Regions from separate parts of the Deinococcus yavapaiensis KR-236 genome, predicted to be linked through region 2. Evidence: riboswitches for the same ligand, from Rfam matches in the RefSeq annotation. Region 2 holds a riboswitch; each other region holds the start of a gene.
What was found. Region 2 has a riboswitch for S-adenosylmethionine ahead of DES52_RS12035 (methionine ABC transporter ATP-binding protein). Riboswitches for the same ligand answer to the same signal wherever they lie in the genome.
Positions count from the first base shown of each region.

Region 1: another riboswitch for S-adenosylmethionine. It lies ahead of metH (methionine synthase); the one in region 2 lies ahead of DES52_RS12035 (methionine ABC transporter ATP-binding protein).
Region 3: another riboswitch for S-adenosylmethionine. It lies ahead of DES52_RS06740 (O-acetylhomoserine aminocarboxypropyltransferase/cysteine synthase family protein); the one in region 2 lies ahead of DES52_RS12035 (methionine ABC transporter ATP-binding protein).

Region 1 is NZ_QJSX01000001.1:49,906-59,578, reverse strand. It holds gene DES52_RS00305 (methylenetetrahydrofolate reductase) at 1-630, opposite strand, end outside; gene metH (methionine synthase) at 627-4,235, opposite strand; SAM riboswitch class I at 4,302-4,429, opposite strand; gene DES52_RS00295 (hypothetical protein) at 4,608-5,120, opposite strand; gene DES52_RS00290 (undecaprenyl-diphosphate phosphatase) at 5,195-6,025, shown strand; gene DES52_RS00285 (heme-dependent oxidative N-demethylase subunit alpha family protein) at 6,035-7,027, shown strand; gene DES52_RS00280 (hypothetical protein) at 7,074-7,277, opposite strand; gene DES52_RS00275 (universal stress protein) at 7,475-8,578, shown strand; gene DES52_RS00270 (DUF3108 domain-containing protein) at 9,007-9,673, opposite strand, start outside; gene DES52_RS00265 (nuclear transport factor 2 family protein) at 9,642-9,673, opposite strand, start outside.
Region 2 is NZ_QJSX01000009.1:25,743-35,415, reverse strand. It holds gene DES52_RS12045 (MetQ/NlpA family ABC transporter substrate-binding protein) at 1-763, opposite strand, end outside; gene DES52_RS12040 (methionine ABC transporter permease) at 781-1,425, opposite strand; gene DES52_RS12035 (methionine ABC transporter ATP-binding protein) at 1,431-2,360, opposite strand; SAM riboswitch class I at 2,467-2,593, opposite strand; gene DES52_RS12030 (GGDEF domain-containing protein) at 2,681-3,688, opposite strand; gene DES52_RS12025 (AAA family ATPase) at 3,796-4,554, shown strand; gene DES52_RS12020 (enolase C-terminal domain-like protein) at 4,551-5,645, shown strand; gene DES52_RS12015 (FAD:protein FMN transferase) at 5,762-6,715, shown strand; gene DES52_RS12010 (DUF2271 domain-containing protein) at 6,712-7,314, shown strand; gene DES52_RS12005 (PepSY-associated TM helix domain-containing protein) at 7,337-7,936, shown strand; gene DES52_RS12000 (response regulator transcription factor) at 7,944-8,618, shown strand; gene DES52_RS11995 (sensor histidine kinase) at 8,615-9,673, shown strand, end outside.
Region 3 is NZ_QJSX01000004.1:204,732-214,404, forward strand. It holds gene DES52_RS06735 (homoserine O-acetyltransferase family protein) at 1-669, opposite strand, end outside; gene DES52_RS06740 (O-acetylhomoserine aminocarboxypropyltransferase/cysteine synthase family protein) at 666-1,997, opposite strand; SAM riboswitch class I at 2,118-2,243, opposite strand; gene DES52_RS06745 (VOC family protein) at 2,298-2,690, opposite strand; gene DES52_RS06750 (acylphosphatase) at 2,730-2,993, opposite strand; gene DES52_RS06755 (translocation/assembly module TamB domain-containing protein) at 3,089-9,673, shown strand, end outside.

The DNA of each region.
Region 1 (9,673 bases), on a different contig from region 2:
CAGAATCGGTAAGGGAGGCGTACCGATGACGTCCAAGAAGCGCTCCACGTCGTCTCTCGAAAACACGGGCTGCGTCTGCGCGAAGGTCGCTCCGGCGTCCAACTTCTCGCGCAACCTCACCGCCTCGGCTTGCAAGTCTGGATTCGTGGGATTGAGGGCCACGCCGACGCCGAAATCCGTGTGCCCCCCGAGGTCGCGGCCCGTGAGCGACCGCCCCTCGTTGAGGCCCCGCGCGAGGCTCGCCAGCCCGTCGGCACCGAGCTCGAACACGCCCGTCGCGTCCGGATGGTCGCCGCGCGTCGGCGGGTCGCCTCGAAGACACAGCACGAAGCGCACCCCGAGGGCGTGCGCGCCCAGCAAGTCCGCTTGCAGCGCGAGGACGTTGCGATCGCGGCACGTGAGGTGCGCGATCGTCGTGAGGCCCGTTTCACGCTGAACGATACTCGCCGTGACGGTCGAGTTCATGCGCAGGTTCGCCATCGGCGAATCCGACACGTTCACCCCGTCCACCAACCCCACGAGGGCCGTCGCTTCCGAAATCGTCGGGGTCGGGTCCGGACCGCGCGGCGGATCGAGCTCCGCCGTCACGACGAACGATCGACCGAGTTTGTCCGCGAACTTCACCGTCATGCCGTCACCTCCTCGCGCTCGTACCCGAGCACGGGCGCGAGCCACCGTTCCGCTTCACGCACCGTCCACCCCTTGCGCCGCGCGTATTCCTCGACTTGATCGCGCCCGATGCGTCCCACTGCGAAGTACGCCGCGTCCGGATGCGCGAAGTACAAGCCCGACACGCTCGCGGCGGGCGTCATCGCGCACGACTCCGTGAGCGTCAAGCCGATTTCGTCCGCGTGCAGCAACTTCAGAATCGTTCGCTTCTCCGTGTGATCGGGTTGCGCGGGGTAGCCCGGCGCGGGCCGAATCCCTCGGTAACGCTCCTTCACGAGGTCCTCGGTCGACAGATCCTCGTCGGCCGCGTAGCCCCAGAAATCGCGGCGCACGTCCGCGTGAAGCTTCTCGGCGAACGCCTCGGCGAGCCGATCGGCGAGCGCCTTCACGAGAATCGCCGAGTAGTCGTCGTGCGCCGCCTCGAAGGACGCGGCGAGTTCCTCCGCTCCATGAATCGTGACGCCGAAGGCGCCCACGAAGTCTTCCTCGCCGACGAAGTCCGCCAACGCGATGTTCGGTCCGCGCTGGTCGCGTTGTTGCCGAAGGGTGTGCAACGTCACGTCGGCTTCCGGCAAGTGGACGTCGTCACCGACGCGGCTCGCTCGGTACAAGCCCAGCACGCCTCGCGCACGCAAGCTCTCGTCTTTCGACACCCGCTTCAAGAGCCGCAAGGCGTCGTCGTGGAGTTTGCGCGCTTCCGGCCCGACGACCGGGTCGGCGAAGATCTTCGGATACACGCCCTTCAATTCCCAGGCGATGAAGAACGGTGTCCAGTCGATGTAGGGCACCAACTCGTCAAGCGAGGGACGAACGACGTGCCGCCCTGCGCGAGCGGGCGCCGTCGTGGCCGCCTCGAACTTCGGCGCCCTCGCTCTGGCCTCGGCGAGCGTCAGCAACCGCACCTTCTTCTCGCCGTGGCGAGCCCTCGCCGCGTCGTACTGCGCTTCGACCTCGACCAAAAAGGCGTCGCGGTCGCTGCCGAGCAGGCTCGACGCGGTCGTGACGGCGCGGCTCGCGTCGAGGACGTGCACGACGGGAGCCGCGTATTTCGGCGCGATGCGAAGCGCGGTATGCGCCCGGCTCGTCGTCGCTCCACCGATCAGCAAGGGCACCGAGAGGCCCGCGCGTTGAAAGTCCCCGGCGACGCTCGCCATCTCGTCGAGGCTCGGGGTGATGAGGCCCGAGAGTCCGACGAGATCTGCTCGCTTCGACGCCTCCAAGATCCGCTCGGACGACACCATCACCCCGAGGTCCTCCACCTCGTAGCCGTTGCAGGCGAGGACCACCCCGACAATGTTCTTGCCGATATCGTGAACGTCGCCCTTCACGGTCGCCAAGACGACGCGGCCCTTCGCGCTGCCTTCGACGCGCTGCATGTGCGGCTCGAGGTGCGCGACGGCCCGTTTCATCACGCGCGCGCTCTTCACGACTTGCGGCAAGAACATCTTGCCCGCTCCGAACAAGTCCCCGACGACGTTCATGCCGTCCATCAAAGGACCCTCGATCACCGCGAGCGCCGAGCCGAGCTCGCCGAACGCTTCGTCGGCGTCGGACTCCACGAAGTCCGTGATGCCGTGCACCAAGGCGTGCGACAGCCGCTCTCGAACGGGCAGCGAGCGCCAAGCGGCCTCGTCCACCTTCGCCTTCTTCTCGCCCGCGAACTTCGGCGCGATTTCCAAGAGCCGCTCGGTCGCGTCGGGCCGCCGCGCCAAGATCACGTCCTCCACGCGATCTCGAAGCTCGGCGTCGAGATCGTCGTACACGGCGAGCATGCCCGCGTTCACGATGCCCATGTCGAGGCCCGCCTTCGTGGCGTGGTACAAGAAGACCGAGTGCATCGCCTCGCGCACCGGGTTATTGCCTCGAAAGCCGAACGAGACGTTGGAGATGCCGCCCGACACGAGCGCTCCGGGCAAGTTCGTCTTGATCCACCTCGTCGCCTCGATGAAGTCGAGCGCGTACCGATCGTGTTCGACGAGACCCGTGGCAACGGTGAGGACGTTCGGATCGAAGATGATGTCGGTCGGCTCGAAGCACGCGTCGTTCACGAGGAGGCGGTAGGCGCGCTCGCAAATCTCGGCGCGGCGCTCGAACGAGTCCGCTTGGCCGCGCTCGTCGAACGCCATCACGACGACCGCCGCGCCGAGCCGCTTCACGAGCGCCGCCCGACGCAGGAATTCCTCCTCGCCGTCCTTCAGCGACAACGAGTTCACGACGCCCTTGCCCTGCACCTTCTTGAGGCCGGCGGCGAGCACCTCGAAGCGGCTCGAGTCGAGCATCACGGGCACGCGCGCGATGTCGGGCTCGCTCGCCACGAGGTTCACGAAGCGGCCCATCGCCGCCTCGGCGTCGAGCAGGCCCTCGTCCATGTTCACGTCGATGACTTGCGCGCCGTTCTCGACTTGCTGTCGCGCGATTCGCAAGCCCGTGTCGAAGTCACCCGAAAGGATCGCCTTCGCGAACTTCGGGCTGCCCGTGACGTTCGTGCGCTCCCCGACGTTCACGAACCGAGCCGCCTCGCCGGCCCGCACGACGAGCGGTTCCAAGCCCGACAAGCGCAAGGCGGGCGGCAGGGGAGACGGCCGACGCGGCTCGACGCCCTCGACCGCCGCCGCAATCGCCGCGATGTGCTCGGGCGTCGTGCCGCAGCAGCCTCCGACGATGTTCAGCAGCCCTTCGCGGGCGAAATCGCCGAGGATGCGCGCCATGTAGGCCGGGCTCTCGTCGTAATCGCCGAACTCGTTCGGCAAGCCCGCGTTGGGGTGGATCGACACGAACGCCGACGTGTTCGACGCGAGGGCGCGCAGGTGCGGCCGCAGCATGTCCGCGCCGAGGGCGCAGTTCAGCCCGAGGCTCAGCAAGTTCGCGTGCCCGAGGCTGATCGCGAACGCCTCGGGCGTCTGACCGCTCAAGGTGCGTCCCGACGCGTCCGTGATCGTTCCAGACACCATCACCGGAACTGCCACGCCGCGCCGCGCGAACACTTCCTGCGCGGCGAACACCGCCGCCTTGGCGTTGAGGGTGTCGAACACGGTCTCGATGAGCAGCAAGTCCGAGCCGCCGTCGAGCAGACCCTCGATCTGCTCTTGGTACGCCTCCGAGAGCTCGTCGAAGGTCACGCCGCGAAAGCCGGGATCGTTCACGTCGGGGCTGAGGCTCGCCGTTCGCGCCGTCGGCCCGACGGCGCCCGCCACGAAGCGCGGCCGTCCGTCGCGCGCCTCGAACTCGTCGGCGACCCGTCGCGCGAGCCGCGCGCCCTCCACGTTGAGCTCGCGCACGAACGCGGCCGTCTTGTACTCGGCTTGAGAGACGCTCGTCGCGTTGAAGGTGTTCGTCTCGACGATGTCCGCGCCCGCCTCGAAGTACGCACGGTGAATGGCCGCGATGAGGTCGGGCCGCGTGAGATTCAGAAGGTCGTGGTTGCCTTTGAGGCGCGTGTCCGGAAAGTCCTCGCGGCGATAGTCCTCCTCGGTGAGGACTTCGCGCTGAATCATGGTGCCCATGGCGCCGTCGAGGATCAGGATGCGCTGCCGAAGCTGCGCTCGAATATCTCTGAGTTGTTGCAAGGAGACTCCAAATGAAAAAAGCGCGCGGGCCGCCGGGCTCGTGCGCCATGGGACGCGAATCGACTGGCTCCATCGTTCTCGCGCGCCTCCATGCCATCGTCGGCGACCGCGCGAGTTGGAAAGCACCGTGCCGCGATGAGGGTCGGTTGCCGCGCCGTCGCCGGGCCAAGTCCCTCGGGCGCTCGAGATGAAACCGCGCGAATCGAAACGAAACGCGTCGCGCGATACGCGTCATTGTGTCAGAGTGACGCCAAGTCTTCAACGACGTCCGTGACACTTCTCCTAGGCAACACCTCTACGAGCCTAGAAGATCACGCCCCGCCGGTCGTGACCTTCGAGGCTCGGCGCTTCAAAGAACGCGTCGCGCGGTCGTCACGGCGTGGTCGAAGGCTCCACGAGAGTTCGAAGCTCTTGAATGGCGGCCTTTTCCGCGTCGCTCACCTGCACGCCGCCCAAGCCCAGAAAGCCGCCTTCCTTCGCCGCGCCCGCGACGCGCTCGGCGACGCGAAGAAGCAGGGTCTTGTACGCTTGGACGTCCTCGGGCGTCGCCTTCGTCGACACGGCCCACAACGCTTGACGCACCCCTTCGAAGGCTTGGGTTTTCGTCTCGTCGAGGTTGCGCGCACGCTCGGCCGTCTCGGTCGCCTGAAGCTGCTTCAGCTCGTCACTCGTCGTGTGCTGATACGCCTCGGCCATCGCGGCGAGCAACGGCGTCGTCGGATGCGACGCGATCATCTCCTGAATGACGTCGGAGATGGCCCCCGTCTCGGCGAGCAGGCCGGTGAGGCCGCTGGGACTCGCCGCGATCACGGCGAGCCCCGCGCGACCCGGGCCGTTCATGACGCGAAACCACTCTTGCGGGCTGAAGCTGTCCTTGACGTTCATGTCACGAGCTTAGCGCACGCGTGGAACAATCCGTATTTCGCCTCACTTTTATCTTTTCCGGTAGTCTGATCCCCATGCCGGATTGGATTCAAGCCATCATCCTCGGGATCGTCGAAGGCGTCACCGAGTTCCTCCCGATCTCGTCCACGGGTCACCTCATCGTCGCGTCGGACTTGTTGCGCTTTCAAGAGCCCGCCGGAACGCAAGGAACCTTCGAGGTCGTCATTCAAGGCGGCGCGATCCTCGCCGTCCTCGTCTACTACTTGCGCGACCTGCTCGGCCAAGCCCGCTCGATTCGCAGCGACAAGAACGTTCAGCGCCTTTGGCTGACGGTGATCGCGGCGTCCGTGCCCGCCGTCGTGATCGGCTTCGCCTTCGGAGACCGCATCAAGGAAACGCTCTTTCGGCCCGATGTCGTCGCCACCGCCCTGATCGTCGGCGGCGTTTTGATGTACCTCATCGAACTGCGGCCGCGCACCGCCACGACGACGCGGTTGGAGGGCGTGAACCCCGTGCAGGGCTTTTGGATCGGCCTCATCCAGTGTCTCGCGATTCTCTGGCCGGGTTTCTCGCGCTCGGCGAGCTCGATTCTGGGCGGCATGTTCTTGGGGCTCGACCGACCCACCGCCACGAAGTTCAGCTTCTACCTCTCCATCCCCACCCTGGGAGGCGCCACCCTCTACGACTTGTTGAAAAACGCCCACAAACTCGGTCAGGCGGGTCTCGCGAACGTCTTGATCGGATCGGCGGTCTCGTTCGTGACGGCGTACCTCGTGATCGGTTGGCTGCTGCGCTTCGTCGCCACGAACGACTTCAAGGGCTTCGCGATTTACCGCGTGCTCGCGGGCCTCGTGATCCTCGCCCTCATCTACTTCGGCGTGATTCAAAACACGCTGCGGACCTAAACTGACGTCATGACGCGCGCCGACACACTTCTCGACCGCGAGCCTCTTCGCTACTATCCGTTCGAGACAGGCCGTTACGACGTCTCGGCGGGTTTGACGCGTCTCGGCGAGCAACGCGTGCACGGACGCATCGAGTCGCACGTGTTCGCGTTCGACGCGACGTACGAGCGCTTCCTGACCGCCAAGATCGAGGCGCGGCCCAAGCTGCACTTCTTCTACCAGCAGGCGGCGTTGTCGCCGATGTTGCGGCGAGCGGTGCTCGCGGCGATGCTGCCTCGCCTCGCCGAGGACGCGCGCGAGTTCGTTTCCTGGAACGGCGAGACGCTTCGCAACGATCTCCTCGGTTGGTCGGCGACGCTGAACCTCGACGAGGGCAGCATCGGCGCCCTCACCCGCTTTCCCGCCCGCTTCTCGGCGTCGGTGGCGAACGTCGAACCGCTCGACGCGCTCGACTTCCTCGCCTTGAACGTTTCCGAGGATTTCAGCATCGTCGCGCGCTCGAACGACACCGGAGAGGACTGGCTGGCGGCCCTTCATGTTTGCGCGCCGCAGCATTGGGATCCGCGCGAGAAGATCGGCCGTTCGTTCGGTCCCGTTCACGCGCCCGTGGGTGGAAGCGCGGCCCTCATCGCGACGGCGCCGCGCCTCGTGCACGCCTTGACGCACAAGGGGCCGTTCGCGCGCTTCGCGTGGGGTCTCGCGACGTCAGACCGCTTGGAGCACCACCCGGCGACTCGCGACCACGAAGACCGCTCCGAGCGCCCATTCGATCCCGAGTCGACCTTCGTGCGCGTCGAGCGCCAGACGCTCACGCCTTTTCCGGACGAGCGAGGCGCCTTCTTCACGATTCGCCCTTACCTGTATGCGCTGCGCGAAGTCGCCGCCGACGCCGATCGTCGCGCTCGACTCGCCGCCGCCTTGCGCTCCATGACCGCCGAGCACCTCGCGTACAAGGGCATGACGAGTTGGCGTGACGAGGTTGCCGCGTGGCTGGAGACGTGAAGAAAGGGCGGAACGACTTCATGGTCGTTCCGCCCTTGGCAGTCCGTCAGCTGTCGAGCAACTCCGGGTAGTTGATTTGCATTTCGTTCCACGTCAAGAGGCGCATCGAGCCGCTTTCCTCGTCGACGAGCCAGTACCGAGGCACGCTGTCCTTGTAGATGACGGTGCCGTCGCAGGCGACGAGAGCGCGGGCGCACTTCTTGAGGTGATCTTGGCATTCCGTGCCACTGAGGATAAGTTCCTTGATCACACCACTCCTTGAGGTCCGCGGCCACGCTGCGAACGCGAAAGTGCAGGCGCGGCGCTTTCCTAACGCCTTTTCATGGTAGCGCGGGCAGTGCCCGACTCCATGAGATACGTCTAAGTTTGTCGCATCTCCTCACGACTTTTCAAGCTCGTTTCGTGTGACGCTCCTCATTCGTCGGTGCAAGCGCTACAATGTCCGTCATGCCAGATTCTCTGGAAGCGCGCTCCCCGACCGAGAACGCGCCCGCCGCCGAGCCCGCGCGCCGCGGCCATCACAAAATCTTCGTCGGGATGGCCGCCGGAGTCGGCAAGACCTACCGCGCCCTCGGCGAAATCCGAGAGCTCTTCTCGCTCGGCAAGAACGCCGTCGTGGGCATCTTGGAAACGCACGGACGCGCCGAAACGCAAGAGGCGGCGCGCGGGCTGCCAGTCTTTCCCCGGCGCGAACTCGAGTACAAGGGAACCCGACTCACCGAACTCGATCTCGACGGTCTGCTGAAGCTGCATCCCGACGTCGTCATGGTCGACGACCTCGCGCACGCCAACGCGCCCGACAGTCGCAACGCCCGCCGCTACGAGGACGTACGCGAACTTCTCGACGCGGGTATCGACGTCATTTCCACCGTCAACATCCAACACCTCGAGAGCCTCAACGACCTCGTCGCCAAGATCACGGGCGTACGGGTCAAGGAGAGATTGCCCGATCAAATCGTGGCGGACGCCGACGAGGTCATCCTCGTGGATGTCACGCCGCAACTGCTGCGCGAACGCATCCGCGCCGGGAAGATCTACTCGCCCGACAAGGTCGACCAGGCGCTCAAGAACTTCTTCACCGACGAGAACCTCACGGCGCTTCGTGAACTCGCGTTGCGGCAAGTGGCCGACGCCGTGCAAGGCGAGGATGCCGACCAGGCTCAACTCGTGCGCGAGCGCATTCTCGTCGCGATCAGCGCCGAACCCGAGTCGGGCCGCCTCATCCGCCGAGGCGGTCGCATCGCCTCACGCTTCAACGGCGACCTTCACATCGTGTACGTCGAAACGGGCAAGCTCGGCCGCGACGAAAGCAAACTTCTGGAGGCTTTCAAGGCGTCGACCGAGGATCTCGGCGGCACCTTCCACACCCTCAAGAACCGAGGGGGCGTCGGCCGGACCCTCGTGCAGTTCGTGCGCGAACATCACGTCACGCAAGTCGTGCTGGGCGAATCGAGCCGCTCGCGTTTTCAAGAGCTTTTGCGAGGCTCCGTCATCCACACGGTCCTGCGAGAAACCTCCGGCGTGGACGTGTACGTACTGACGCGGGAGTGACGCCGAAGGGCGACGCCCCCTCGCGCTTCACATGAAGGCGAACCGCACCCGCACGAAGGACATTCCCGGTTGGCCGAGACGGTGGTTCAAACGCGGCCCTTCTTGCCCGGCAGTCACGCCGAGCCGGGCGAAGGCCTCTAAGGCGGCCTGGCACTCAAACCGCCCGAAGGAACACGGACGTCGGCGACTTTCTGGGCGTAGGAAAGCATTAACGGACCGACTGCTCCCGCGTAGCACCGAACGCTATGAAGCGCGACTTGCTCGTCACGTCCCTTGAAGGGCGCTCGAGATTCTTCTCGGTAGCCGAACACGAACTCGAAACGCACCATATAGGGATAGGCCTGGCCGAAAACTAGCCTTTCGGGCCGCGTTCACCTCGACTTGAGCGTGGCCCGATTTCTCCCGTCGCCTCCGACCGCCTCCTTGAGTCAGCGCCGTCGCCTGCGGCTGGGCTCGCCGCGCTTTTCCTGGCGCGGCTCGGGCGTTCGGCGAGGTCGGTCTTCTCGCAACGTGGCGTCGATCGGACCGAAATCGGTGGGCTGCACGAGCCTGAGCAGACGGCGTTCCGGCGCGTCCTCGACGTGAACGAGGGCCCCGCCCGGGCGAATCTCGTAGACGACGGCGGCGACGCCGTTCACCGTGTCGTTCGCGAGGCGCCGCACGATGGCGCGGCCGCCGACCATTCGGACTTCCGCTCGGTCCTCGTCTTGCAAGGACCGCAGCCACCACAGCAACGAGATGGGGTCGTGCAGGTCGGTCACGAGCGGCGCGCTCGCCTCGTCGCGTCCTTGTCGCACAGTGAGCAGCGCCGTCTTGTCGTCCGGCAGGGACTCGAAGGTCGCGCGCTTTCCGTCTCCCTCCGCGTAACCGAGGGAGACGAGTCGCTGAGGATGCATCTTCGACGTCTGCACGCGCCGTAAATCCGGCAGGACCCCCCCGAAGTCCGTCGTGACGCGCGCGACGAGCAGACCGCGGTCGAGGGCCACGTGCCACGCCATCTCCCCGGCGGGACGACCGCCGAGGGTGAGGACGAGGGTGAACGTCTCGGGGCGCACGTCGCGCGTCAATTCGCGGGGCTCTTGTGGACGTGCACGA
Region 2 (9,673 bases):
AGGCGGGAACGACCGCGCCCTTGTACTGCTTTTGGATGAAGGCTTTCACCTCGGCGCTGTTGAGCACCTTTTGCAACTTGATGAAGTCGGGGTTCTTCAGTGTGGCGGGCTTCACGGCGAGGACGTTCGCGTACGGGCTTTGCTTGCCTTCGATGAACAAGCTGTCCTTGACAGGATTGAAGCCCGCTTCGAGCGCGTAGTTCGTGTTGATGACGGCGGCGTCTACGTCTTGCAGGGCGCGGGGCAGTTGCGCGGCTTCGAGTTCGCGAAACTTCAGCTTCTTGACGTTCGTGGTGATGTCGAGGACGGTGGCCTTGATCCCCGCCTCTTTACGCAGGCGAATGAGGCCCGCGCGCTCCAGAAGCTTCAAGGCGCGCCCCGAGTTGCTCGGGTCGTTGGGAATGGCGATCGTCGCGCCCGCCTTGATGGTCTTGAGGCTCGTGAGCTTCTTGCTGTAGACGCCCATGGGCTCGACGTGCACCTTCGTGGACGCGACGATGCCGAGCGGCCGATTCTTCTGGAACTCGTCGAGGTACGGCACGTGCTGGAAGAAGTTCACGTCGATGCTGCCGTCGGCGAGCGCGAGGTTCGGCTGCACGTAGTCGGTGAACTCGCGGATTTCGAGGGTCACGCCTTGCTTGGCGAGGATCGGCTTGACGAAGTTCAGGATCTCGGCGTGCGGAACAGGCGTGGCTCCGACGCGCAGCGTTCCGGCGAAGGCGGTAGAGGAGAGCAGGGCAGCGAGAATGGCGATTTTATTCATGATGAAACTCCTTGAGTTCAGCGGTGGTCGAGTTTACGGGCGACGAAGTCGCCGAGAAGTTGCAAGGCTTGCACGAGGACGACCAGGATGACGACGGTGGCGATCATGACGGTCGTTTCGAAGCGTTGATAACCGTATCGAATGGCGAGGTCGCCGAGGCCGCCGCCCCCGATCGCGCCCGCCATCGCCGAGTAGCCGACGAGGCTGATGGTCATGACGGTGAATCCCAGGACGAGCGCGCTTCTCGCTTCGGGCAGCAGCACCTTGAAGATGATCTGTCCGTTGCGGGCGCCCATCACGCGCACCGCTTCGAGAACGCCGTTGGGAACTTCGAGGAGGGCGCTTTCCACGAGGCGTGCCACGAAGGGAATCGCGGCGACCGTGAGCGGCACGATGGCCGCCGTGGAACCGATGGACGTGCCCGTGACGAGGCGCGTGAACGGAATCAGCACGACGAGCAAGATGATGAACGGCAGCGATCGTCCGACGTTCATCACGAGTCCCAAGACGCGGTGCAACGGCGCGTTGGGCTTGAGGTGGCCGGGCCGCGTGATCACGAGGAGCACGCCGAGCAGCGTTCCGAGGAGTTGCGCGACGAGGGCGCTCGGCACGACCATCCCGAGGGTTTCGAGCGTGCCTTGCACGAGGAGGTCTCGCAGCATGTCGTTCACGCCGCCACCTCCACGCCGAGGACCGCTCGTTCGTTGACGCCTTCGGGCAAGGCGAGCCACACGTCCGCCGCGCCTTCGATCGGCTCGACGCTCACGACGCGCACCTTCGACGCGGCGAGCCGCGCGAGGACCTCGGTGCCGAGGCCGCCTTCGATGGTCACGCGCGCGAGCGTCTCGTGCGGCGCGAGCGTCACGTCGGGCTTGTGCGCGTTGAGGAGGGCGCGCGTCGCCGCGTGCGCGGGGCGGCGCAGCACCTCGTTCGCCTCGCCGCTTTCCACGAGCACGCCGCGCTCCATCACGGCGACGTGCGTGCAAGCGGCGCGCACGACTTCCATCTGGTGCGTGACGATCACGAGCGTGAGGCCCGTCTTGGTCTGCACGTCGCGCAGAAGACGCAGGATGCTCGCGCTCGTCGCCGGGTCGAGCGCGGACGTCGCCTCGTCGGCGATCAGGAGGCGCGGTTCGAGCGCGAGGGCGCGGGCGATGCCGACGCGTTGCTTTTGCCCGCCTGACAGTTGCGCGGGGTAACGTTCGGCGAAGGCGGAGAGCCCGACGAGGTCGAGCACTTCACGCACGCGAGCGTCACGCTTCTTTTTCGGCACGCCGGCGAGTTCGAGCGGCAAGGCGACGTTTCCGGCAGCGGTGCGCTGCGCGAGGAGGTTGAAGTGCTGGAAGACCATGCCGATCTTGCTTTGCACGGCGCGGCGCTCACGGCCCGCGAGCGCCGCGAGATTTTGCCCGAGGACGCGCACTTCGCCGCTCGACGGAACTTCGAGGCCCGAGATGAGGCGGGTGACGGTGCTTTTGCCCGCGCCGCTCTCACCGATGATTCCGAAGGCGCTTCCCGCCTTCACCTCGAGGCTCAAGTCTTGCAGGGCGACGTGCCCGCCTTCGTACGTTTTGTGGACGTGCTGGAATTCGATCACGAGAAGCGCCCTCCCGAGCGCACGAACGGCGGGTGGGAGGATGAAACGAGACGTCCCCTTCCCGAAGATGTGTCGAGAAGGGGACGGCATTTGGCGTGCGACCCTTCTCTTATCGCTCCCGAAGCGTCATGCCATCGTCGGCGCGCTTCAGGCTGGAAAGCACCTTGACCGTGATGAGGGTCGGTTGCTGCACGCTTCGAAGGGCCAGGTCCCTGACGTGCTCTGGATAAGAGCGTTGCACGCGACGGTTCACGGCAACAGGCGCAAAGGTAGCGTCCCGGAGGGAAAACGAAAGTGAGTTTGGCACGTCGCGCGAAGCGTCACCACGGCGCGCGGCGCGCCTTCGCCTCGTACATGCGGCGGTCGGCGAGACGAAGCCAAGTCTCGGCGTTGGACGCCTCACGTCGTTCGCACGCGCCCGCGTTGACGCCGACGTGGTGCCCGTGAGGCCAAGAGAACCGCTCGACGGCCTCGAACCACGCGTTCAAACGATGCGCGGCGGCCTTCCCGTCTCCGCGCAGCAGCAACGCGAACTCGTCTCCGCCGAGGCGAAAGGCGCCTTCCGGACTCGTCGGGACGCTCGCCAGCAATCGAGCGAGTTCGCGCAACACCGCGTCTCCCACGTCGTGCCCGAAGGTATCGTTGATTGCCTTGAATTCCTGGACGTCCAGCACGACGAGCGTCCACTCGGCGGTGGCGTGCCACGAGGTCTCCAGGGCCTCGTCGAACGCGCGTCGGTTCGGCAAGTCGGTGAGGGCGTCAGTGTGCGCTTGGGCTTCCAGCTTCGTGCGCAACTCCGCGTTTTCGAACGCGACGCCGAGATGTGCGGCCATGACGCGCAGCAACTCCAAGTCCTCGGCGTGAAAGGCGTTGGGCTCGTACGATTGCAAGGACAGCACGCCGCGCGTCCGTCCGTCGATCACGAGCGGCACGCCCATCCAAGACCTCGACCAGTCGTCGTCGTCGTCGTCGCGAAGTTCGCGAAGAAACAGGTCGTGCGTTCTGGCGTACTCCAACACGTCGCCCGTCGCCTCGAACGTTCCCGCCAGCACCCGCTCGAACAACCCGTCGTTTCGCGCCGGAATTTCGCTTTCGTACAGCTCGTCGCCTTCGCGCATCTGGCAGAACCAGCCGCCTTGCTCGCGCGTCCACGCGATCACGAGGATCGGGGCGTCGAAAATCGCGAGCAACTGTTCGTGCGCGACCCGGACGATGTCCTGTGCCGAGCGGCACGAGAACAGCACGCCGAGGGCCGCCACGAAAGCTCTGTATCGCTCGAGCAGCCCGTCGTGCAGTCGGGGAAGGGAAGCGGCGGGCTCATCGGGCATACGACATCGCCAGCGTAACGGCGTCGTTCTTACACAATCTTCACAATGCTGCTTTTCGCTTAGAAGTGAGTGCCGAACGCTTCGGCGCTCCGTCCTAGACTGAACCGATGACCGACCGACTTCAGGAAGGAACAGGATGGACGGGCGACGCGGCGCGAAGCGAACGACGGGTGCGCGACGTACCCGTCGTGGTGCTCGTCGGTGTGACGGGCGTCGGCAAGAGCACCGTTCTCGGCGCGATGCGCGACCTCGGCGTGCCGTTCACCTTGCTGCCCGACCGCCGCGCCGTGACGGACGCCGTGATGATCGAACCGTTCGTGGGCGCGCCCGTGACCGACCGCGAGGAACGCTTCCGCCTCACCGCCGCCTACCGCCAAGCGCATCCGGGCGGCATGGCCGAGGCGCTCGCGGCGCTTCGCGTTCCGAACGACGCCGAAGTCCTGCTCTTCGATGGGCTGCGGGGCGTGAACGAGGTGACGCACGCCGCTCGGCACTTGCCGCTCGCGCGCTTCGTGGCCCTCACGGCGCCCGACTTCGTGCGCGTCCGTCGCCTGCTCGGTCGCGGCGACGCGTTCGACGCCGTCGAGCAGGCGGACACGGCCGCGACCGCCCGCGAAGCCTTGAACGCCATTGCCGACGTGCGTGACGTGTTCGACGACGAGACCCTCGACGCCTTGGCCCGCCTCGACGTGGACTCGGCCGACCTCGCCGCCAAGACGCGTATCGTCGTGACGGAGCGGCGCAACTACGACCCCGAAGCGACCGTGCGCGTGCTGGAAGGCTTGCCGTCCGAACGAGCCTTGATTCTCGACACGGTTCGGTACGACGCTCGAGAAATTGCGCGCCGCGTCATGGAGTGGCTGTGACCACGATCAAGCGTGTCGAGGCCCTGCCGTACCGCCTGCCGCTCAAGGGCGCCCTTCAATGGGGCGCGCACTCGCGGCTCGACGCCGCCGAGCACGTCTTGATCCGCGTTCACGTCGCGGGCGGGGCGCTCGGGCAATCGGAGGCGCCGCCGCGGCCCACCATTTACGGCGAGACGGTCGCGAGTATCCGTGGCATCGTCGACCACCTCACGGAACGCCTCGTGGGACTCGACGTGCGTGACGAGGCGGGCCTCGCCCGCGTGCTCGGCAGCGTCGCCAACAATCACGCCGCGCGCGGCGCGCTCGACATGGCGTTGTGGGACGCTCGGGCCGCCGTGAACGGCACGACCCTCTTCGACGCCCTGCTCGGACCCCAGCGGCGCGTGCGCGCGTCGTTCATCCTCGGCATCGCCTCGAAGGCCGACATGCTGAACGAGGCGAAGCGCGTCGTGGCGGCGGGCGTGCGCGTCTTGAAGGTCAAGGTGGGACGCGACCACGCGCGGGACCTGCAAGTGATCTCGGCCCTCGCGCACGAATTCGAAGGGCACGGCGTGGATCTCTACGCGGACAGCAACGAGACCTTGACGCCCGAAGGAGCGAGGGCGGCTCTGCGCGCCATGCGCGACGCGGGCTTGCTGTACGTCGAAGAACCGCTGCCCGTTCGCGCCTTGCGCGCGCGCGCCACGCTGAAGGCCGAAGGCATCTTGCCGATCGTCGCCGACGATTCGTGCTTCACCTTGCCCGACCTCGAGCGCGAGCTCGACTTCGACACCTTCGACATCCTCAACGTGAAGACGGCGCGCACCGGCTTCACGTCGTCGCTGGAGATGCTCGAGATCGCGCGCGCGCGCGGCAAGGGCGTCATGATCGGCTCGCAAGCGTCCACGACGCTCGGCACGATTCACGCCGCCCTCGTCGCGAGCCACGCGGAAGTCGACCATCCCAGCGAGCTCAGCTTCTTCTTGAAGCTCGAGGAGGACGTCACCACCGCCCTGCCGACCTTGCACGACGGTGAGCTTTGGCTCGACGAACTGCGAAACGTCACCGTGGACGAGACGAAATTGCGTCGGGCGCTCGTCGCCGAGGCGTGAAGGTCGAGTGGCGAGCGCTCGTACTCGAAAGACACACAATTTTTTTACCGAACTTTTACAACCCTGCGGCAGCATGGGGCGGTGACGGGACGACTTCACCACGGAAAGGAACGAGGATGCGCCTGAGCTGGCCGCGCCGCGACGTGCGGCACGACGAGATCGTCGAAGGCGTCCTCGGAACGGCCCTGCAGTTGCGGATCGTCGCGTCCACGCGCGGCAAGGCGCTCGACGCCCGCGACGCGTCGCTGCGCGAAGTCGACCGCCTCGAAGGGATCTTCAGCCGTTACCGCGAAGACAGCGAGTTGCGCGTTTGGAGCCGCACTCGCGAGCGCCGCGCCGTGTCGAGCGACCTCGCCTTCGTGTTGCGCGAAGCGCGCGCGTGGTGGCAGCGTTCGAACGGCGCGTTTCATCCGGGCGCGGGCCTCCTCGCGGACGCTTGGCGAGAGGCGGCGCGGCGTGGAGAACGCCCGTCGCTCGACGTCCTCGCCGTCCTCGCGCGAACGCTGCGCGACGAACCGTTCGAGATCGACGAGCGCGGCGCCCGCAACGCCACGCCCGGCGGTCCCGACCTCAACGCGATCGCCAAAGGTTACATCGTCGACCGCGCGGTGAACGCCGCGCTCGCCGTGACCGGCGTGTCGAGCGTTCTCGTCAACATCGGCGGCGATTTGCGTCACGCCGGTCACGGCGAGGTGCGCGCCGGCATCACCGATCCGTTCGCTTCCGCCGACAACGCGCGTCCGCTCGACGTCGTGACGATCTCGAACTCGGCGCTCGCGACGAGCGGCAACGTCCACCGCGGATTCGACATCGGCGGAACTTGGTACTCGCACGTTCTCGATCCGCGCACCGGCGAACCCGTCTCGCACGTCGTCTCGGCGTCCGTCCTCGCGAAGGACGCTTTGACGGCGGACGTTCTCGCCACCATCGTGGGCGTCGTGCCGCCGCACGAAGGCTTGCGCCTCGCCGACGACGTCGGCGTGGGCGTGTTGCTCGTCACGTCGGACCGCGCTCGTCACACCAACCGTACTTGGCCCCCCACCGCCCTCACCTTCAAGGAGACCGTATGAGCCACGATTCCAACGACAACTTCCCCGCCGCTCGGTCGGTCTCTCGCCGCCGCTTCATCGGACAAGCGGCCCTCGCGACCTTCGGCCTCGCCTTGTCGCGCTTTCCCGCCTTCGCGCAAGGCACGACCGCCACGACGAAGTGGGACGCCGACATGGAACTCGCCGTGACCGTCGAACTCGCCGCGCCGTCCGGCTTCCGCTACAACCGCCCGTACGTCGCGGTGTGGATCGAAAACGCGAGCGGCAAGGAAGTGCGCACCTTGAGCCTGTGGGTGGAAACCAAAGGACGCGGGCCGCGCTACATTCCCGAGTTGCGCCGCTGGTACCGATCGGCCACGAACACCGACACGCTCGTCGACACCGTGTCCGCGCCGACTCGCAACCCGGGCAAGTACACGCTGGTGTGGGACGGCAAGGACGACAAGAAGGCGCCGTTGCCGCAAGGCGAGTACACGATTTTCGTGGAGACGGCGCGCGAGCACGGTCCGTACAGCTTGGTGAGCGAGAAGGTCACGATCGGCGCGAAGGGTTTCAAGAAGACTCTCGACGGCAACAACGACATCTCCGGAGTGATCCTTGAGTACCGCGAGCACGCCTGAACCCAAGGTGAGCGAGGCGAGGGTGAAGCCTCGCCCTCGTACCCTCAAGGCGCGCACGAACGCCACGCTGCGCTGGCTGCACATCTACACGTCCATGATCAGCTTGCTCGTCGTGCTGTTCTTCTCGCTGACGGGCATCACCCTCAATCACCCCGACTGGACGTTCGGTTCCATGGAGGCGCGGCGCGAACTCAGCGGCACCTTGCCCCGCGGTTGGATTCAAGGAGAGAGCGTCGATTGGCTGACGGTCGCCGAGGACTTGCGCGCCGCGCACAACTTGCGCGGTCGCGCGCAGGACACGCGTTTCGACGCGGGTGAGGCGAGCCTCTCGTTTCGCGCGCCCGGCTACTCCGCCGACGTGCTGATCGAGGCGCCGAGCGGCAAGTACAGCGTGAACGTCGACGCGCAAGGCTTCGTCGCCGTCATGAACGACCTTCACCGCGGACGCGACGCGGGCAGCGCGTGGGCGTGGGTGATCGACGTGTCGGGCCTCTTCCTCACGCTGATTTCCGTCACGGGCCTCGCGCTGCTCTTCTACCTGCGCAAGATTCGCGTGAAGGCACTTCTCGTCATGGTGGGCGGCGCGGTCGTCGTGATCGCCCTCATGCGACTGGCGACCTGAGGTCATCGTGCGCGTCCTGCTCGTCGAAGACGATCCTCGCCTCGGCACGGTCCTGAAAGAGGGCCTGGCCGAGGAAAGCCTCATCGTCGATCACGTCGCCGACGCGGCGTCCGCCCGCTCGTTCGCCGACCTCTACCCTTACGATCTCGTGATTCTCGACGTCGGCCTTCCCGAAGGTCCCGACGCGGGCTTCCGGCTCGCCAGGGAGTGGCGCTCGAGCGGCAACGCCACGCCGATCTTGTTTCTCACGGCGCTCGGCGACATCGACTCGAAGGTCACGGGTCTCACGTCGGGCGGCGACGATTACCTCACGAAGCCCTTCGACTTTCGCGAGTTGCGCGCGCGCGTCATGGCGCTCGTGCGCCGCGCGGGCGGCCTCGCCGACAACGTCGTGAAGCTTCCCACGGGCGCCGTCCTCGACGTGACGTCGCACGAAGTGCGCCTCGCGGGCAAGGTCGTTCCGTTGACGGGCCGCGAGTACGCCTTGCTAGAGTGCTTCGCGCTCAACCCCGGGCGGACCTTCTCGCGCGCGGGACTGCTCGACCGCCTCTGGGCGACCGACCGTAGCGTGGACGCCAAGATCGTGGACGTCTACGTGGGTTCGGTGCGGCGCAAACTCGGCGACGCCATCATCGAGACGATTCGTGGCGCCGGCTACCGCCTCGGACGCGGCTTGTCGTGAACATCCGCCTGCGCCTCGCCCTCCTCGCGAGCGTCGTTTCCGCCGCGATGATGCTCGCGATGTTTCTCGCGCTGTACTTCTCCGTGCGCGGAACGCTCGTCGGGGTCCTCGACGCGTCGCTGCGAACGGGGGTCGCCGCGCGCGTCGCCGAGGACGTGCGAAGATCGCAGTATCCACAGCCGTACGAAGGCTTTCGGCGTAACTTCGACAGCGACCGAAACGACAACCGCCCTCGGGTGAGTCGACCGACGCCGCCCGGCCTCGCCACGGTCGTGACCTTCGGCAAGGACGGCGCGGTCGCGTCCGGCACGCCGCCCCTCACCTTGCCGCTCATCGAGGGATTCGTGCGCGTCAACGGCTACCGCATCCTCACCGCGCGCCTGCCCTCGGGCGGTTGGGTGCGCGCCTTTCGCGCCGAGGACGAACTGCTTTCGAGCTTGGAAGGCGTGACGCACGTCTTTTCGGTCGTCGCGCCCCTCGTGATCCTGCTGGGCTTTCTCGGCGGGTACCTCTTGGCAGGCCGAGCGCTTCGGCCCGTCGGGCAAGTCACGAGGCTCGCGGCCCGCATCGCCGCGTCGGGTCGCTACCGAGAGCGCGTGCCCCATTCGCCGGGCCGTGACGAGATGGCGCGCCTCACCGAAACGATCAACGCGATGCTCGACCGTCTCGCCGACCTCATCGAGCACGAGCGGGCGTTCGCGCTCGCCGCCGCGCACGAACTGCGCACGCCGCTCGCCGTGATTCGCGCGCGCGCCTCGCTCGCCTTGGAGCGTGAGCGCAGCCCTCTGCAGTACCAAGCAGCCCTCGCCGAGATCGAGGGCGTCTCGACCGACCTTTCGCGTCTCGCCGACCGCTTGCTGGCCCTCGCGCGTACGAGCGTCGACGCGAACCGTGAAGACTTGGACCTCGCCGACCTCGCCTTGGAGGCGAGCGAAGTGCACTCGTCGGCGCTGCGCGAGCGTCGGCTTACCCTCACGCTCGACCTCACGTCCGCGCCCGCCGCCGGGGACCGTACCGTGCTGCTGCTCGCCGCGTCGAATCTCGTTCAAAACGCC
Region 3 (9,673 bases), on a different contig from region 2:
GGCGCGCGCACCGGGTGTGCAAGGACTTTCACCGCTTTGGCTGAGCTCCAAGCTGAGCGGCGAGCGGTACGTTAGCATCGCGAACATCCGCGCGATTTCGAGGCCGCGTTCGGGATCGAGGGCGATCGCGGCGCGCTTGGCGTGATTGAAACCGGCGGCCCACGCGCTTTGCCGCTGCGGCGCTCCGACGATCACGGCCCGCTCGGTCCGGTCGGGGTACTGCGTGACGAACGAGAGGGCGAGCATTCCGCCCATCGATCCGCCGATGACGGTGACCTTGTCGACGCCCAGGAGGTCGAGAAGTTCGGCTTGAACGCGCACCATGTCCCGAATCGTGAGGTCATGGCCGAGTTCGGCGGCCGACGTGCTGCCCGCAGACCCGCCGACGACATTCGCGCACACGAGAAAGGAGCGGTTCGGATCGAGCGCGCCGCCTTCACGTAGCAGGGCGGGCCACCACACGTCCGCGTTCGCGTCACCCGTAAGGGCGTGCAGAATCAAGACGGCGTTGTCCTTCGCGGGACTCAGGCTGCCCCACGTGCGGTACGCGACGCGTAGATTTCGAACTTGCGCCCCCGAGTCGAGCGTGAGCGGACGATCGCGAAACAGCAAGGCCGTCTGCGTGCGGGTCGTGTCGACGTCCCGGAAGAGGTCGAAGGCCACGCTCATACCAGCTCCGGAACGCGAGCGAAGGCTTGCTGGAAGTCGGCGATGATGTCGTCGATGTGCTCGATGCCCACCGACACGCGAACCAAACCCGGCGTGACGCCCGCCGCGCGTTGCTCGCCTTCCGTGAGTTGGCTGTGCGTGGTGCTCGCCGAGTGGATCACGAGCGTCTTCGTGTCGCCGACGTTCGCGAGCAGCGAAGCCAGCTTGACGTTGTTCACGAACGCCTCGCCCGCTTCGCGTCCGCCGCGCAATTCGAAGGTCAGGATCGAGCCCGCGCCTTTCGGAAGGTACTTGCGGGCGCGCTCGAAGTGCGGATGGGACGGCAAGTCGGGGTGCGTGACCTTGCTGACTTCGGGGCGCGTCGCGAGCCACGCGGCGAGCTTACGGGTGTTCTCCACGTGCCGCTCGGCGCGCAAGCTGAGAGTCTCGAGGCCTTGGATGAACAGCGAGGCGTGGTGCGGCGCGAGCGTCGGACCGAGATCGCGCAAGTTCTCGACGCGCGCGCGAATCGCGAAGGCGACGTTGGGAAGGCCCAGCGGGTTGCCTTCACCGAAGGTCTCCCAGAAGTTGAGGCCGTGGTACGAGGGGCTCGGCTCGGTGAAGAGCGGGTAGCGACCGTTGCCCCAGTCGAAGTTGCCGCCGTCGATGAGGACGCCTCCGATGGCCGTGCCGTGTCCGCCGATCCACTTCGACGCGGAGTGCGTGATGATGTTCGCACCGTGCTCGAATGGCCGGAAGAGATAGCCGCCTTGCCCGAAGGTATTGTCGACGATGACGGCGACGCCCAAGTCACGCGCGACCTTCGCGATTTCATCGAAGTCGGGCACGTTGAGGGCGGGATTGCCGAGCGTCTCGAGGTAAAAGCCTTTCGTCTTGTCGTCCGTGAGAGCGGCGAACTCTTCGGGGCGCTCTTCGGACGACGTGAAGCGCACTTGGATGCCGAGGCGCGGCAGCGTCACCTTGAAGAGGTTGTACGTGCCGCCGTAGAGGTTCGGCGAGGACACGAAGTTGTCCCCCGATTGCGCGAGGGTCAGGATCGTCACGAGGAGGGCGGCGTGCCCGGAGCCCACGGCGACCGCCATCGTGCCGCCTTCGAGGGCGGTGATGCGCTCTTCGAACACGGCGTTGGTGGGGTTCATGATGCGGCTGTAGATGTTGCCGAACGCCCGCAGGCCGAACAAATCGGCGGCGTGGGCGGCATCTTTGAAGTTGTAGCTCGTCGTTTGGTAGATCGGCACGGCGCGCGAGCCCGTGACAGGATCGGGCGACTGGCCGGCGTGGACTTGCAAGGTTTCGAAGCGGGGCTTGCGAGAAGCGTCGTGCGTCATGAAGAGTCCTCCATAAGAAACAAGGCGGCCCCAAAGGGGCGCGAGCTTGAAGTTGCTTCGGGGGACTGAAAAATCCCCCTCTCCGGAGAGAAGGGGATCAGTATTTCGTGACCTTGCCTTCCCTTATCGGTCCCGAGGCGCGCCATCGTCGGCGATTTCTCAGGCTGGAGGGAGCACCGTTGCCGTGATGAGGGCCGGTTGCTGCGCCGTCGGTGAGCCAGGTCTCTCGGGCGCTCTTGATAAGAGTTGCTCGGACGTGACGCCAAGCATGAGACAGGTTATGCGGTTTTCGGCGAAGCGTCAAGAGAGCGGGGCGAAGAGGTCGACGGTGTTGCCGTCCGGGTCTTTCACCACGGCGTAGCGTTGTCCCCAAAAGGCATCCCACGGCTCCTTGTGCGGCGTGACGCCCGACGCGACGAGATCGGCGAACTTGGCGTCGACGTCCTCGGGCGATCGACACAGGAAGGCGAGGCCGACGCGCGACGAGCCGATCGGCGCTTTCCAAGCCGGATCGAACGTGAGGATGACATCGACGGTGTCGAGGGCGAAGCGCAAGCCGTTCGGCAACGTCGCCTCCACGTGCCCCTCGCTTTCCGCGCCTTCGGGAAACGTCAAGCCGAGCGAGCGGTAGAACGCCACGGACGCGGCCATGTCGAGCACGACGAGGCCGATCATGTCGAAGCGAAGGGTCATGCGCGCATCGTAATCAGCAGAACTCGGCAAGTCAATTCGCTAATAGACGTAGAAGCCCGACAGTCCGGTTTCCTCGCTCCATTGAACGTCGACGTGATCGACCGAAGCGTGCGGAGGGCCTCGGCGAATCCAGTGAAGCAAGCGGTCCAAATCTTCGCGCGCACCTTCCGCGACGACTTCGACGCGGGCGTCCGACAAGTTCTCGGCGTAACCGGCGACCGCGAGGTCGAGAGCGTGCCTTTGCACGTAACGGCGGTATCCGACACCTTGCACCGTTCCGGAAATGAGGGCGGTCATTCGCATGACGGCAGTGTAAAGTCCCGCGCCGCCTGACGAATCTGACTGAAGGCTGCCTTCATGGTAGTCCGTCCTCATCTCTCATCTTCTAGAATGCCTGTGTGACTCGCCTCCGATGGATGCTCTTGCTCACCTTGAGCATCCTGCTCATCTTGCTCTTCTTCGGAACACCTTTTTATGGACGTCAACTCCTGTCGCGCATCCCGGGGGATACCAAAATCTCGGCGGCCGCGGTGTCGGGCCCGCTTTGGCGTCCGACGCTTCGAGGCGTACGCATCGAAGGGCCGGGACTGAGCGGACGGGCGGACGAAGTGACACTGGGCGTCCGTAGCCTCGATCTCGGCGGCCAGCAGGCGCGCATCACGGGCCGCGTGAAGGGCGCGGACGTGAACGTCGACCTCAAGAAGGTGCTGTCTCAGCCCGCGCAAGGCGGATGGCGCGTCTGGCCCGAGGACCTCGACGTGCAGGACGTGCGCGTCAACGTGAACTCCGGCGGCTTGGCGTTGCCGAACGCCCGCCTCACGGTCAGCGGACGCGACGGCACGCTCAACGTCCGCGCCGTCTCGAAGAACGGAACGGCGAACGTGGCTGCACGTTACGCCGTCGAGAACGGCGATCTCGCCGCGACGGCCGACGTCCGCGCCGACGCGACCTTGCTGCGGCAATACTGGAACGGCGTCCGCGGCGGCGAGTTCCGAGGTCGCTACACCCTGCGAGGCGGCGACGTTCGCGGCGACCTCACGCTCACGGGCGGCCTCTTGATCGTCCCGGAAGCGTCGTTCGTGACGGTTCGCGACATCCGAGGTGAAGTGCATCAGCGCGGCGACCAGTTCGACACGACCCTGGCCGGGGTCGGGCTCGGCGGTCCCGTGACACTGAAGGGCAAGGCGAACCTCGCCCGCGAGCGTTGGGACATCACCGCCCAAGCGACTCCCAACGTGTCGAACCTCGCCCGTGCTTTCGGCGTAGACGGAAGCGGCGTCTTGAAGCTACAGGCGACGGCGGGCGGCTGGGACCGTTCGAGCGTCGAGGTGAACGCGAGCGGAGCCAAGGGTGAAATCGCGAGCGTTCCCTTTCGCGACCTCGTCGCCGCGTACCGTCTCACCGCCGACGGTACGAGCGTCGCCACCGGCAGCGCCGAGACGCGCCTGTTGGACGAGAATCAGCACGTCGCGGCGACTTGGAAGCTCGGAGAGTCGGTCGTCGCCACGGCGACGGGCCACCTGCTCCGCGATCCTCTTCGTGTCACGGCGACACTGAAAGGCGACCAACTCACGGCGGCAGGTGAAGCGCTGGCGGGTCGCGTACGCGCTTCTTATGACCTGCGCACGGGTGCGACGAGCGCGAGCGTCGACGGACGTCCGTCGGGCGTCCTCATCAGAGGAACGGCGAACGGCACCCCGAGCGACCTTCGCCTACGCATCAAGCAGTTGGAATACGAAGGGCTGACCTTCTCGGGGACGGGACGCTACGGATCGAAAGGTCTCGCGCTGAACCTCGGCAACCTTCAGGCCACGTTGAGCCCGAAAGGCATCGGCACGTGGACGGCCAAAAACTTCGAGTTCTCCGGCATCAATCTCAACGGCAGCGGGCGCTTCGACGTCAACGCCAAGCAACTCGATGGACGTCTCGCCACCAACGTCCCGCTCGTCAACGGCCCACTCGCCGGGCCCGTGAACGTCGACCTGGCACAAAACCGAGCCTCCTGGGCCTTCGAACGTGGCAACGCTTCGTGGCGCGACGGAAGCTTTGCGCTCGCCTTGCGCGGCTTGAACGTCGCTGGGTACGAAACGACGGGGGACATCACGTACCGAGACGGCGGTTTGTTCGGACAGGCCCGTGCAAGCGGACCCGACGCGAACGTTACTGTGCGCGGCCTTGGAACGCGGGCGACGCTCGACGGCAGTGTGCGGGGCGTGCGGGTGGTCGGTGAAACGCGCTTGAGCGGCGACTTCGCCACGACCCTCCGCGCTGTCGAAGCCGACGTGAACGCCAACGTTCGCTTCCAGGACGGCGTGCGCTTCGACGTGACCAGCCGAAAAGAGACGCTACGCGGCACCGTACGAGACGGCCAGGTGAACGCGCAGGGTACGGTGGATCTTGCGGCCTTCCGAGCGTTGACAGGCATTCGGGACTTGACGGGTCGTGCCGTCGTCACCTTCCAGCAGGGCCGTGGCAACGCCACCCTCGACGCCGCGGCTCTCGGGGCGACCTTGCGTGCTTCAGCAGTCGGGTCGCTAAATGACGTTCGCCTACGCATCAAGCAGTTGGAATACGAAGGGCTGACCTTCTCGGGGACGGGACGTTACGGATCGAAAGGTCTCGCGCTGAACCTCGGCAACCTTCAGGCCACGTTGAGCCCGAAAGGCATCGGCACGTGGACGGCCAAAAACTTCGAGGTTTCCGGCGTCAATCTCAACGGCAGCGGACGCTTCGACGTGAACGCCAAGCAACTCGACGGACGTCTCGCCGCCAACGTTCCGCTCATCAACAGCCCGCTTGCCGGGCCCGTGAACGTCGACCTGGCACAAAACCGAGCCTCCTGGGCCTTCCAACGTGGCAACGCCTCATGGCGCGACGGGACCGTCGCGCTCGCCTTGCGAGGCTTGAACGTCGCCGGGTATGAAACCACGGGGGAAATCACGTACCGAGACGGTGACGTGCACGGATTGCTTCGCGCAAGCGGACCCGACGCGAACGTTACTGTGCGCGGCCTCGGGCAGAACGCCGCGCTGAATGGAAGCGTGCGTGGCGCGCAAGTGCGAGGACAAACAAGCCTTTCGCGTGACTTCGCCACGACTCTCGCCCTCGTGGGCAGTGACGTGCGAGCCAACGTCCGCTTCCAGAACGGCGTGCGCTTCGACGTGACCAGCCGAAAAGAGACCCTGCACGGCACCGTACGAGACGGCCAGGTGAACGCGCAGGGCGCTGTGGATCTCACTGCCTTCCGAGCATTGACAGGCATCCGAGACTTGACGGGTCGTGCCGTCGTCACCTTCCAACAGGGCCGTGGCAACGCCACCCTCGACGCCGCGGCTCTCGGGGCGACCTTGCGTGCTTCAGCAGTCGGGTCGCTAAATGACGTTCGCCTACGCATCAAGCAGTTGGAATACGAAGGGCTGACCTTCTCGGGGACGGGACGTTACGGATCGAAAGGTCTCGCGCTGAACCTCGGCAACCTTCAGGCCACGTTGAGCCCGAAAGGGCTTGGCACGTGGACGGCCAAGAACTTCGAGTTCTCCGGCATCAATCTCAACGGCAGCGGACGCTTCGACGTCAACGCCAAGCAACTCGATGGACGTCTCGCTGCCAACGTCCCGCTCGTCAACAGCCCCCTTGCTGGTCTCGTGAACGTCGACCTGGCACAAAACCGAGCCTCGTGGACCTTCGAACGTGGCAACGCTTCGTGGCGAGGCGATGAATTCGGCTTGTCCGTGCGTGGCTTGAACGTCGCCGGGTACGACACGACAGGTGACATCACGTACCGAGATGGTGACGTGCACGGATTGCTTCGCGCAAGCGGACCCGACGCGAACGTTACTGTGCGCGGCCTCGGGCAGAACGCCACGCTCAATGGAAGCGTGCGTGGCGTGCGGCTGGTCGGTGAAACACGCTTGAGCGGCGACTTCGCCACGACCCTCCGCGCTGTCGAAGCCGACGTGAACGCCAACGTTCGCTTCCAGGACGGCGTGCGCTTCGACGTGACCAGCCGAAAAGAGACGCTACGCGGCACCGTACGAGACGGCCAGGTGAACGCGCAGGGTACGGTGGACCTCGCGGCCTTCCGAGCGTTGACAGGCATCCGAGACTTGACGGGGCGTGCCGTCGTCACCTTCCAACAGGGCCGTGGCAACGCCACCCTCGACGCCGCGGCTCTGGGGGCGACCTTACGTGCTTCAGCAGTCGGGTCGTTGGATAACATTCGCCTTGACATCAAGCGGTTGGCGTACGAAGGGCTGGCCTTCTCGGGGACGGGACGCTACGGGTCGCAGGGTCTCGCGCTGAACCTCGGCAACCTTCAGGCCACGTTGAGCCCGAAAGGCATCGGCACGTGGACGGCCAAAAACTTCGAGGTTTCCGGCGTCAATCTCAACGGCAGCGGGCGCTTCGACGTGAACGCCAAGCAGCTCGACGGACGTCTCGCCGCCAACGTCCCGCTCGTCAACGGCCCACTCGCCGGGCCCGTGAACGTCGACCTGGCACAGAACCGAGCCTCCTGGGCCTTCCAACGTGGCAACGCTTCGTGGCGCGACGGGACCGTCGCGCTCGCCTTGCGCGGCTTGAACGTCGCCGGGTATGAAACGACGGGGGACATCACGTACCGAGACGGCGGTTTGTTCGGACAGGCCCGTGCAAGCGGACCCGACGCGAACGTTACTGTGCGCGGCCTTGGAACGCGGGCGACGCTCGACGGCAGTGTGCGGGGCGTGCGGGTGGTCGGTGAAACGCGCTTGAGCGGCGACTTCGCCACGACCCTCCGCGCTGTCGAAGCCGACGTGAACGCCAACGTTCGCTTCCAGGACGGCGTGCGCTTCGACGTGACCAGCCGAAAAGAGACCCTGCGCGGCACCGTACGGAACGGTCAGGTGAGCGCACGAGGCGCCTTGGATCTTGCGGCCTTCCGAGCGTTGACAGGCATTGGTGACTTGACGGGTCGTGCGGACGTCAGCTTCCAGCAGGGCCGTGGTTACGCCACCCTCGACGCCGCGGCTCTGGGCGCCCGTGTGAACGGCAGTGTCGAGGGAACGCTCGATGGCTTCACCGCGCGCCTGAAAGGCGAGTACTCGAACGCGACCTTCGACGTCGCGGGACGCGTGTACCCGAACGTGGACGTCAGCGGTCCCCTGACTTGGCAAGGACAGACGGTGTCGGCGAGTCTGAGCGGACGCTTCGACGCGCTTCGCTGGACCGCCACGGGCCGAACGGGGCCGCTCGACGTCTCCGGCGTTCGCGTTCCCGCTCAGACCTTGCGGGCGGCGGGCACGTTGACACCCACGCTGGGCGCTTCGGGACGCCTCGGCGACTTGACGTTCGTTTACGATGGGCGATCCGTGCGGGCCACGGGCACCCAGGTGTTCGAGGCCCTGGGCGAAACGGGCCGATTGAGCATCGACGGCACGTTCGGCGCGAACTTCGCCGGGCGCCTTAGCGCGAACGCGACCCTCGGCGAATTCACGGTCGCCGCGAATGGGCCTTGGCGTGCTTTGAGCGTTTCCGGGCGCGGACGCGGCTTCACGGCGAGCGGTCGGCTCGACGCCGAAACGTTGTCGTACGAGGCGAAGGTGCGAGGCCGCCTGGCGCCGTACTTCGTGAATGCCACGCTTTCGGGACGAGCGGCGGCTATTCGCGCCCATGGCGAGTTGTTCGATGCGGGTGGTGGCTCGGCGCGCTTCGATGCGACGTCTCTTCAGTCTTGGCAAGCGCGCGTGTCGGATTTGACGGTCGGCGACCGCCGCGTGAACGGGAATCTCTCGGCCAGCGAAGGTCTCGTGAGCGGTGAATTGACCGGTGCTGGCCTGCGGTTGCGCGCCGATCGGGGACGCGTCGTGCTCGACGGGTCCGTGGCAGGTACGCGCATCGATGGCACGGCGAGCGTGCGCTTGCCGAACGACGTGAAGGACGTCTCGTTGAGGGTGACGGGAGCCTGGGGAACGGCCGAGGCTGGCGGTGGGCTCGACACATTGCGCGGTCGCGTTCGGCTGAATCGACAAGGAGCAGAGCTGAGCGGCGTTCGGGCGGAATTACCGGAAGTCACCTTGCCCCTGACGCTCTTCCCGACGAGGCTGGAGGCGCGTGTCGGCGACTTGACGTACATCCAGGGAGCGTTCGGCGGCTCTCAAGCCCTGCCGTACGTCCTGGGTGCCGATCGAGGGACCGCGACGATCCTCGGACGAGGAACCACCATCGCCGTTCGACTCGCAGGTCCCGCCCGAGGCGACCTCGCGGTCCTGCCGAGCCTGAAAGGTGACGTGAGCGTGAGTTTGTCCGCCGCACGTTCCTTGCTGCCGAGCGAAGTTCGTACCGACTTCACGCCGGGCGAGGCGCGCGTTCAAGTGAACGGTTCGACGGCGACCGTGTCGCTCGTCGGAACGCGTTTGCTGAACGGGCCGCTCACCGCGCGAGGCGAGGTGTCGTGGGAGGACGGCGTGCGCGCGACCGGAGCGGTGCGCCACCCCGACGTTGCCGTGGACTTGTCGTTCGACGGCCGTGACCTGCGCGGTGAGAACCTCGTCGCGAACCTCGGAGTCCTGCGCCGCTTCGTCGACGTCGGTGCGTTGCGCGGCGCGGCGCGCGGACGATTCACGCTTCCGAATCTCGACGTGAACCGTGCGAGCGCGGACTTGAGCGTGGAGGCTAATCGTGACGACGCGCGGGTCGCGGGCGCCGTCACGATTCGGAGCGGCGCGGTCGGAGCGAACGTGACCGGTGAGGTCGCGAGGCGAGGCTTCGCGGTGCACGGCGATCTGCTGCCGCGAGCGAACGCCACGTTCGAAGTGGCAGGTCTGAATGGTGTCCTCACGGGCGACGTGAGGCGGGAAGCGCGAATTTCCGCGCGAGGTCGCGTGGAAGGACGCGATGTGACGCTGGGCGGCACGCTCTCCACGACGAACGTCGTTCTAACCGGCGCAGTGGACGGGGCCTCGTTCGACGTTCGCGCGAGCAACACGAGCGGCGAGTGGCGCGGC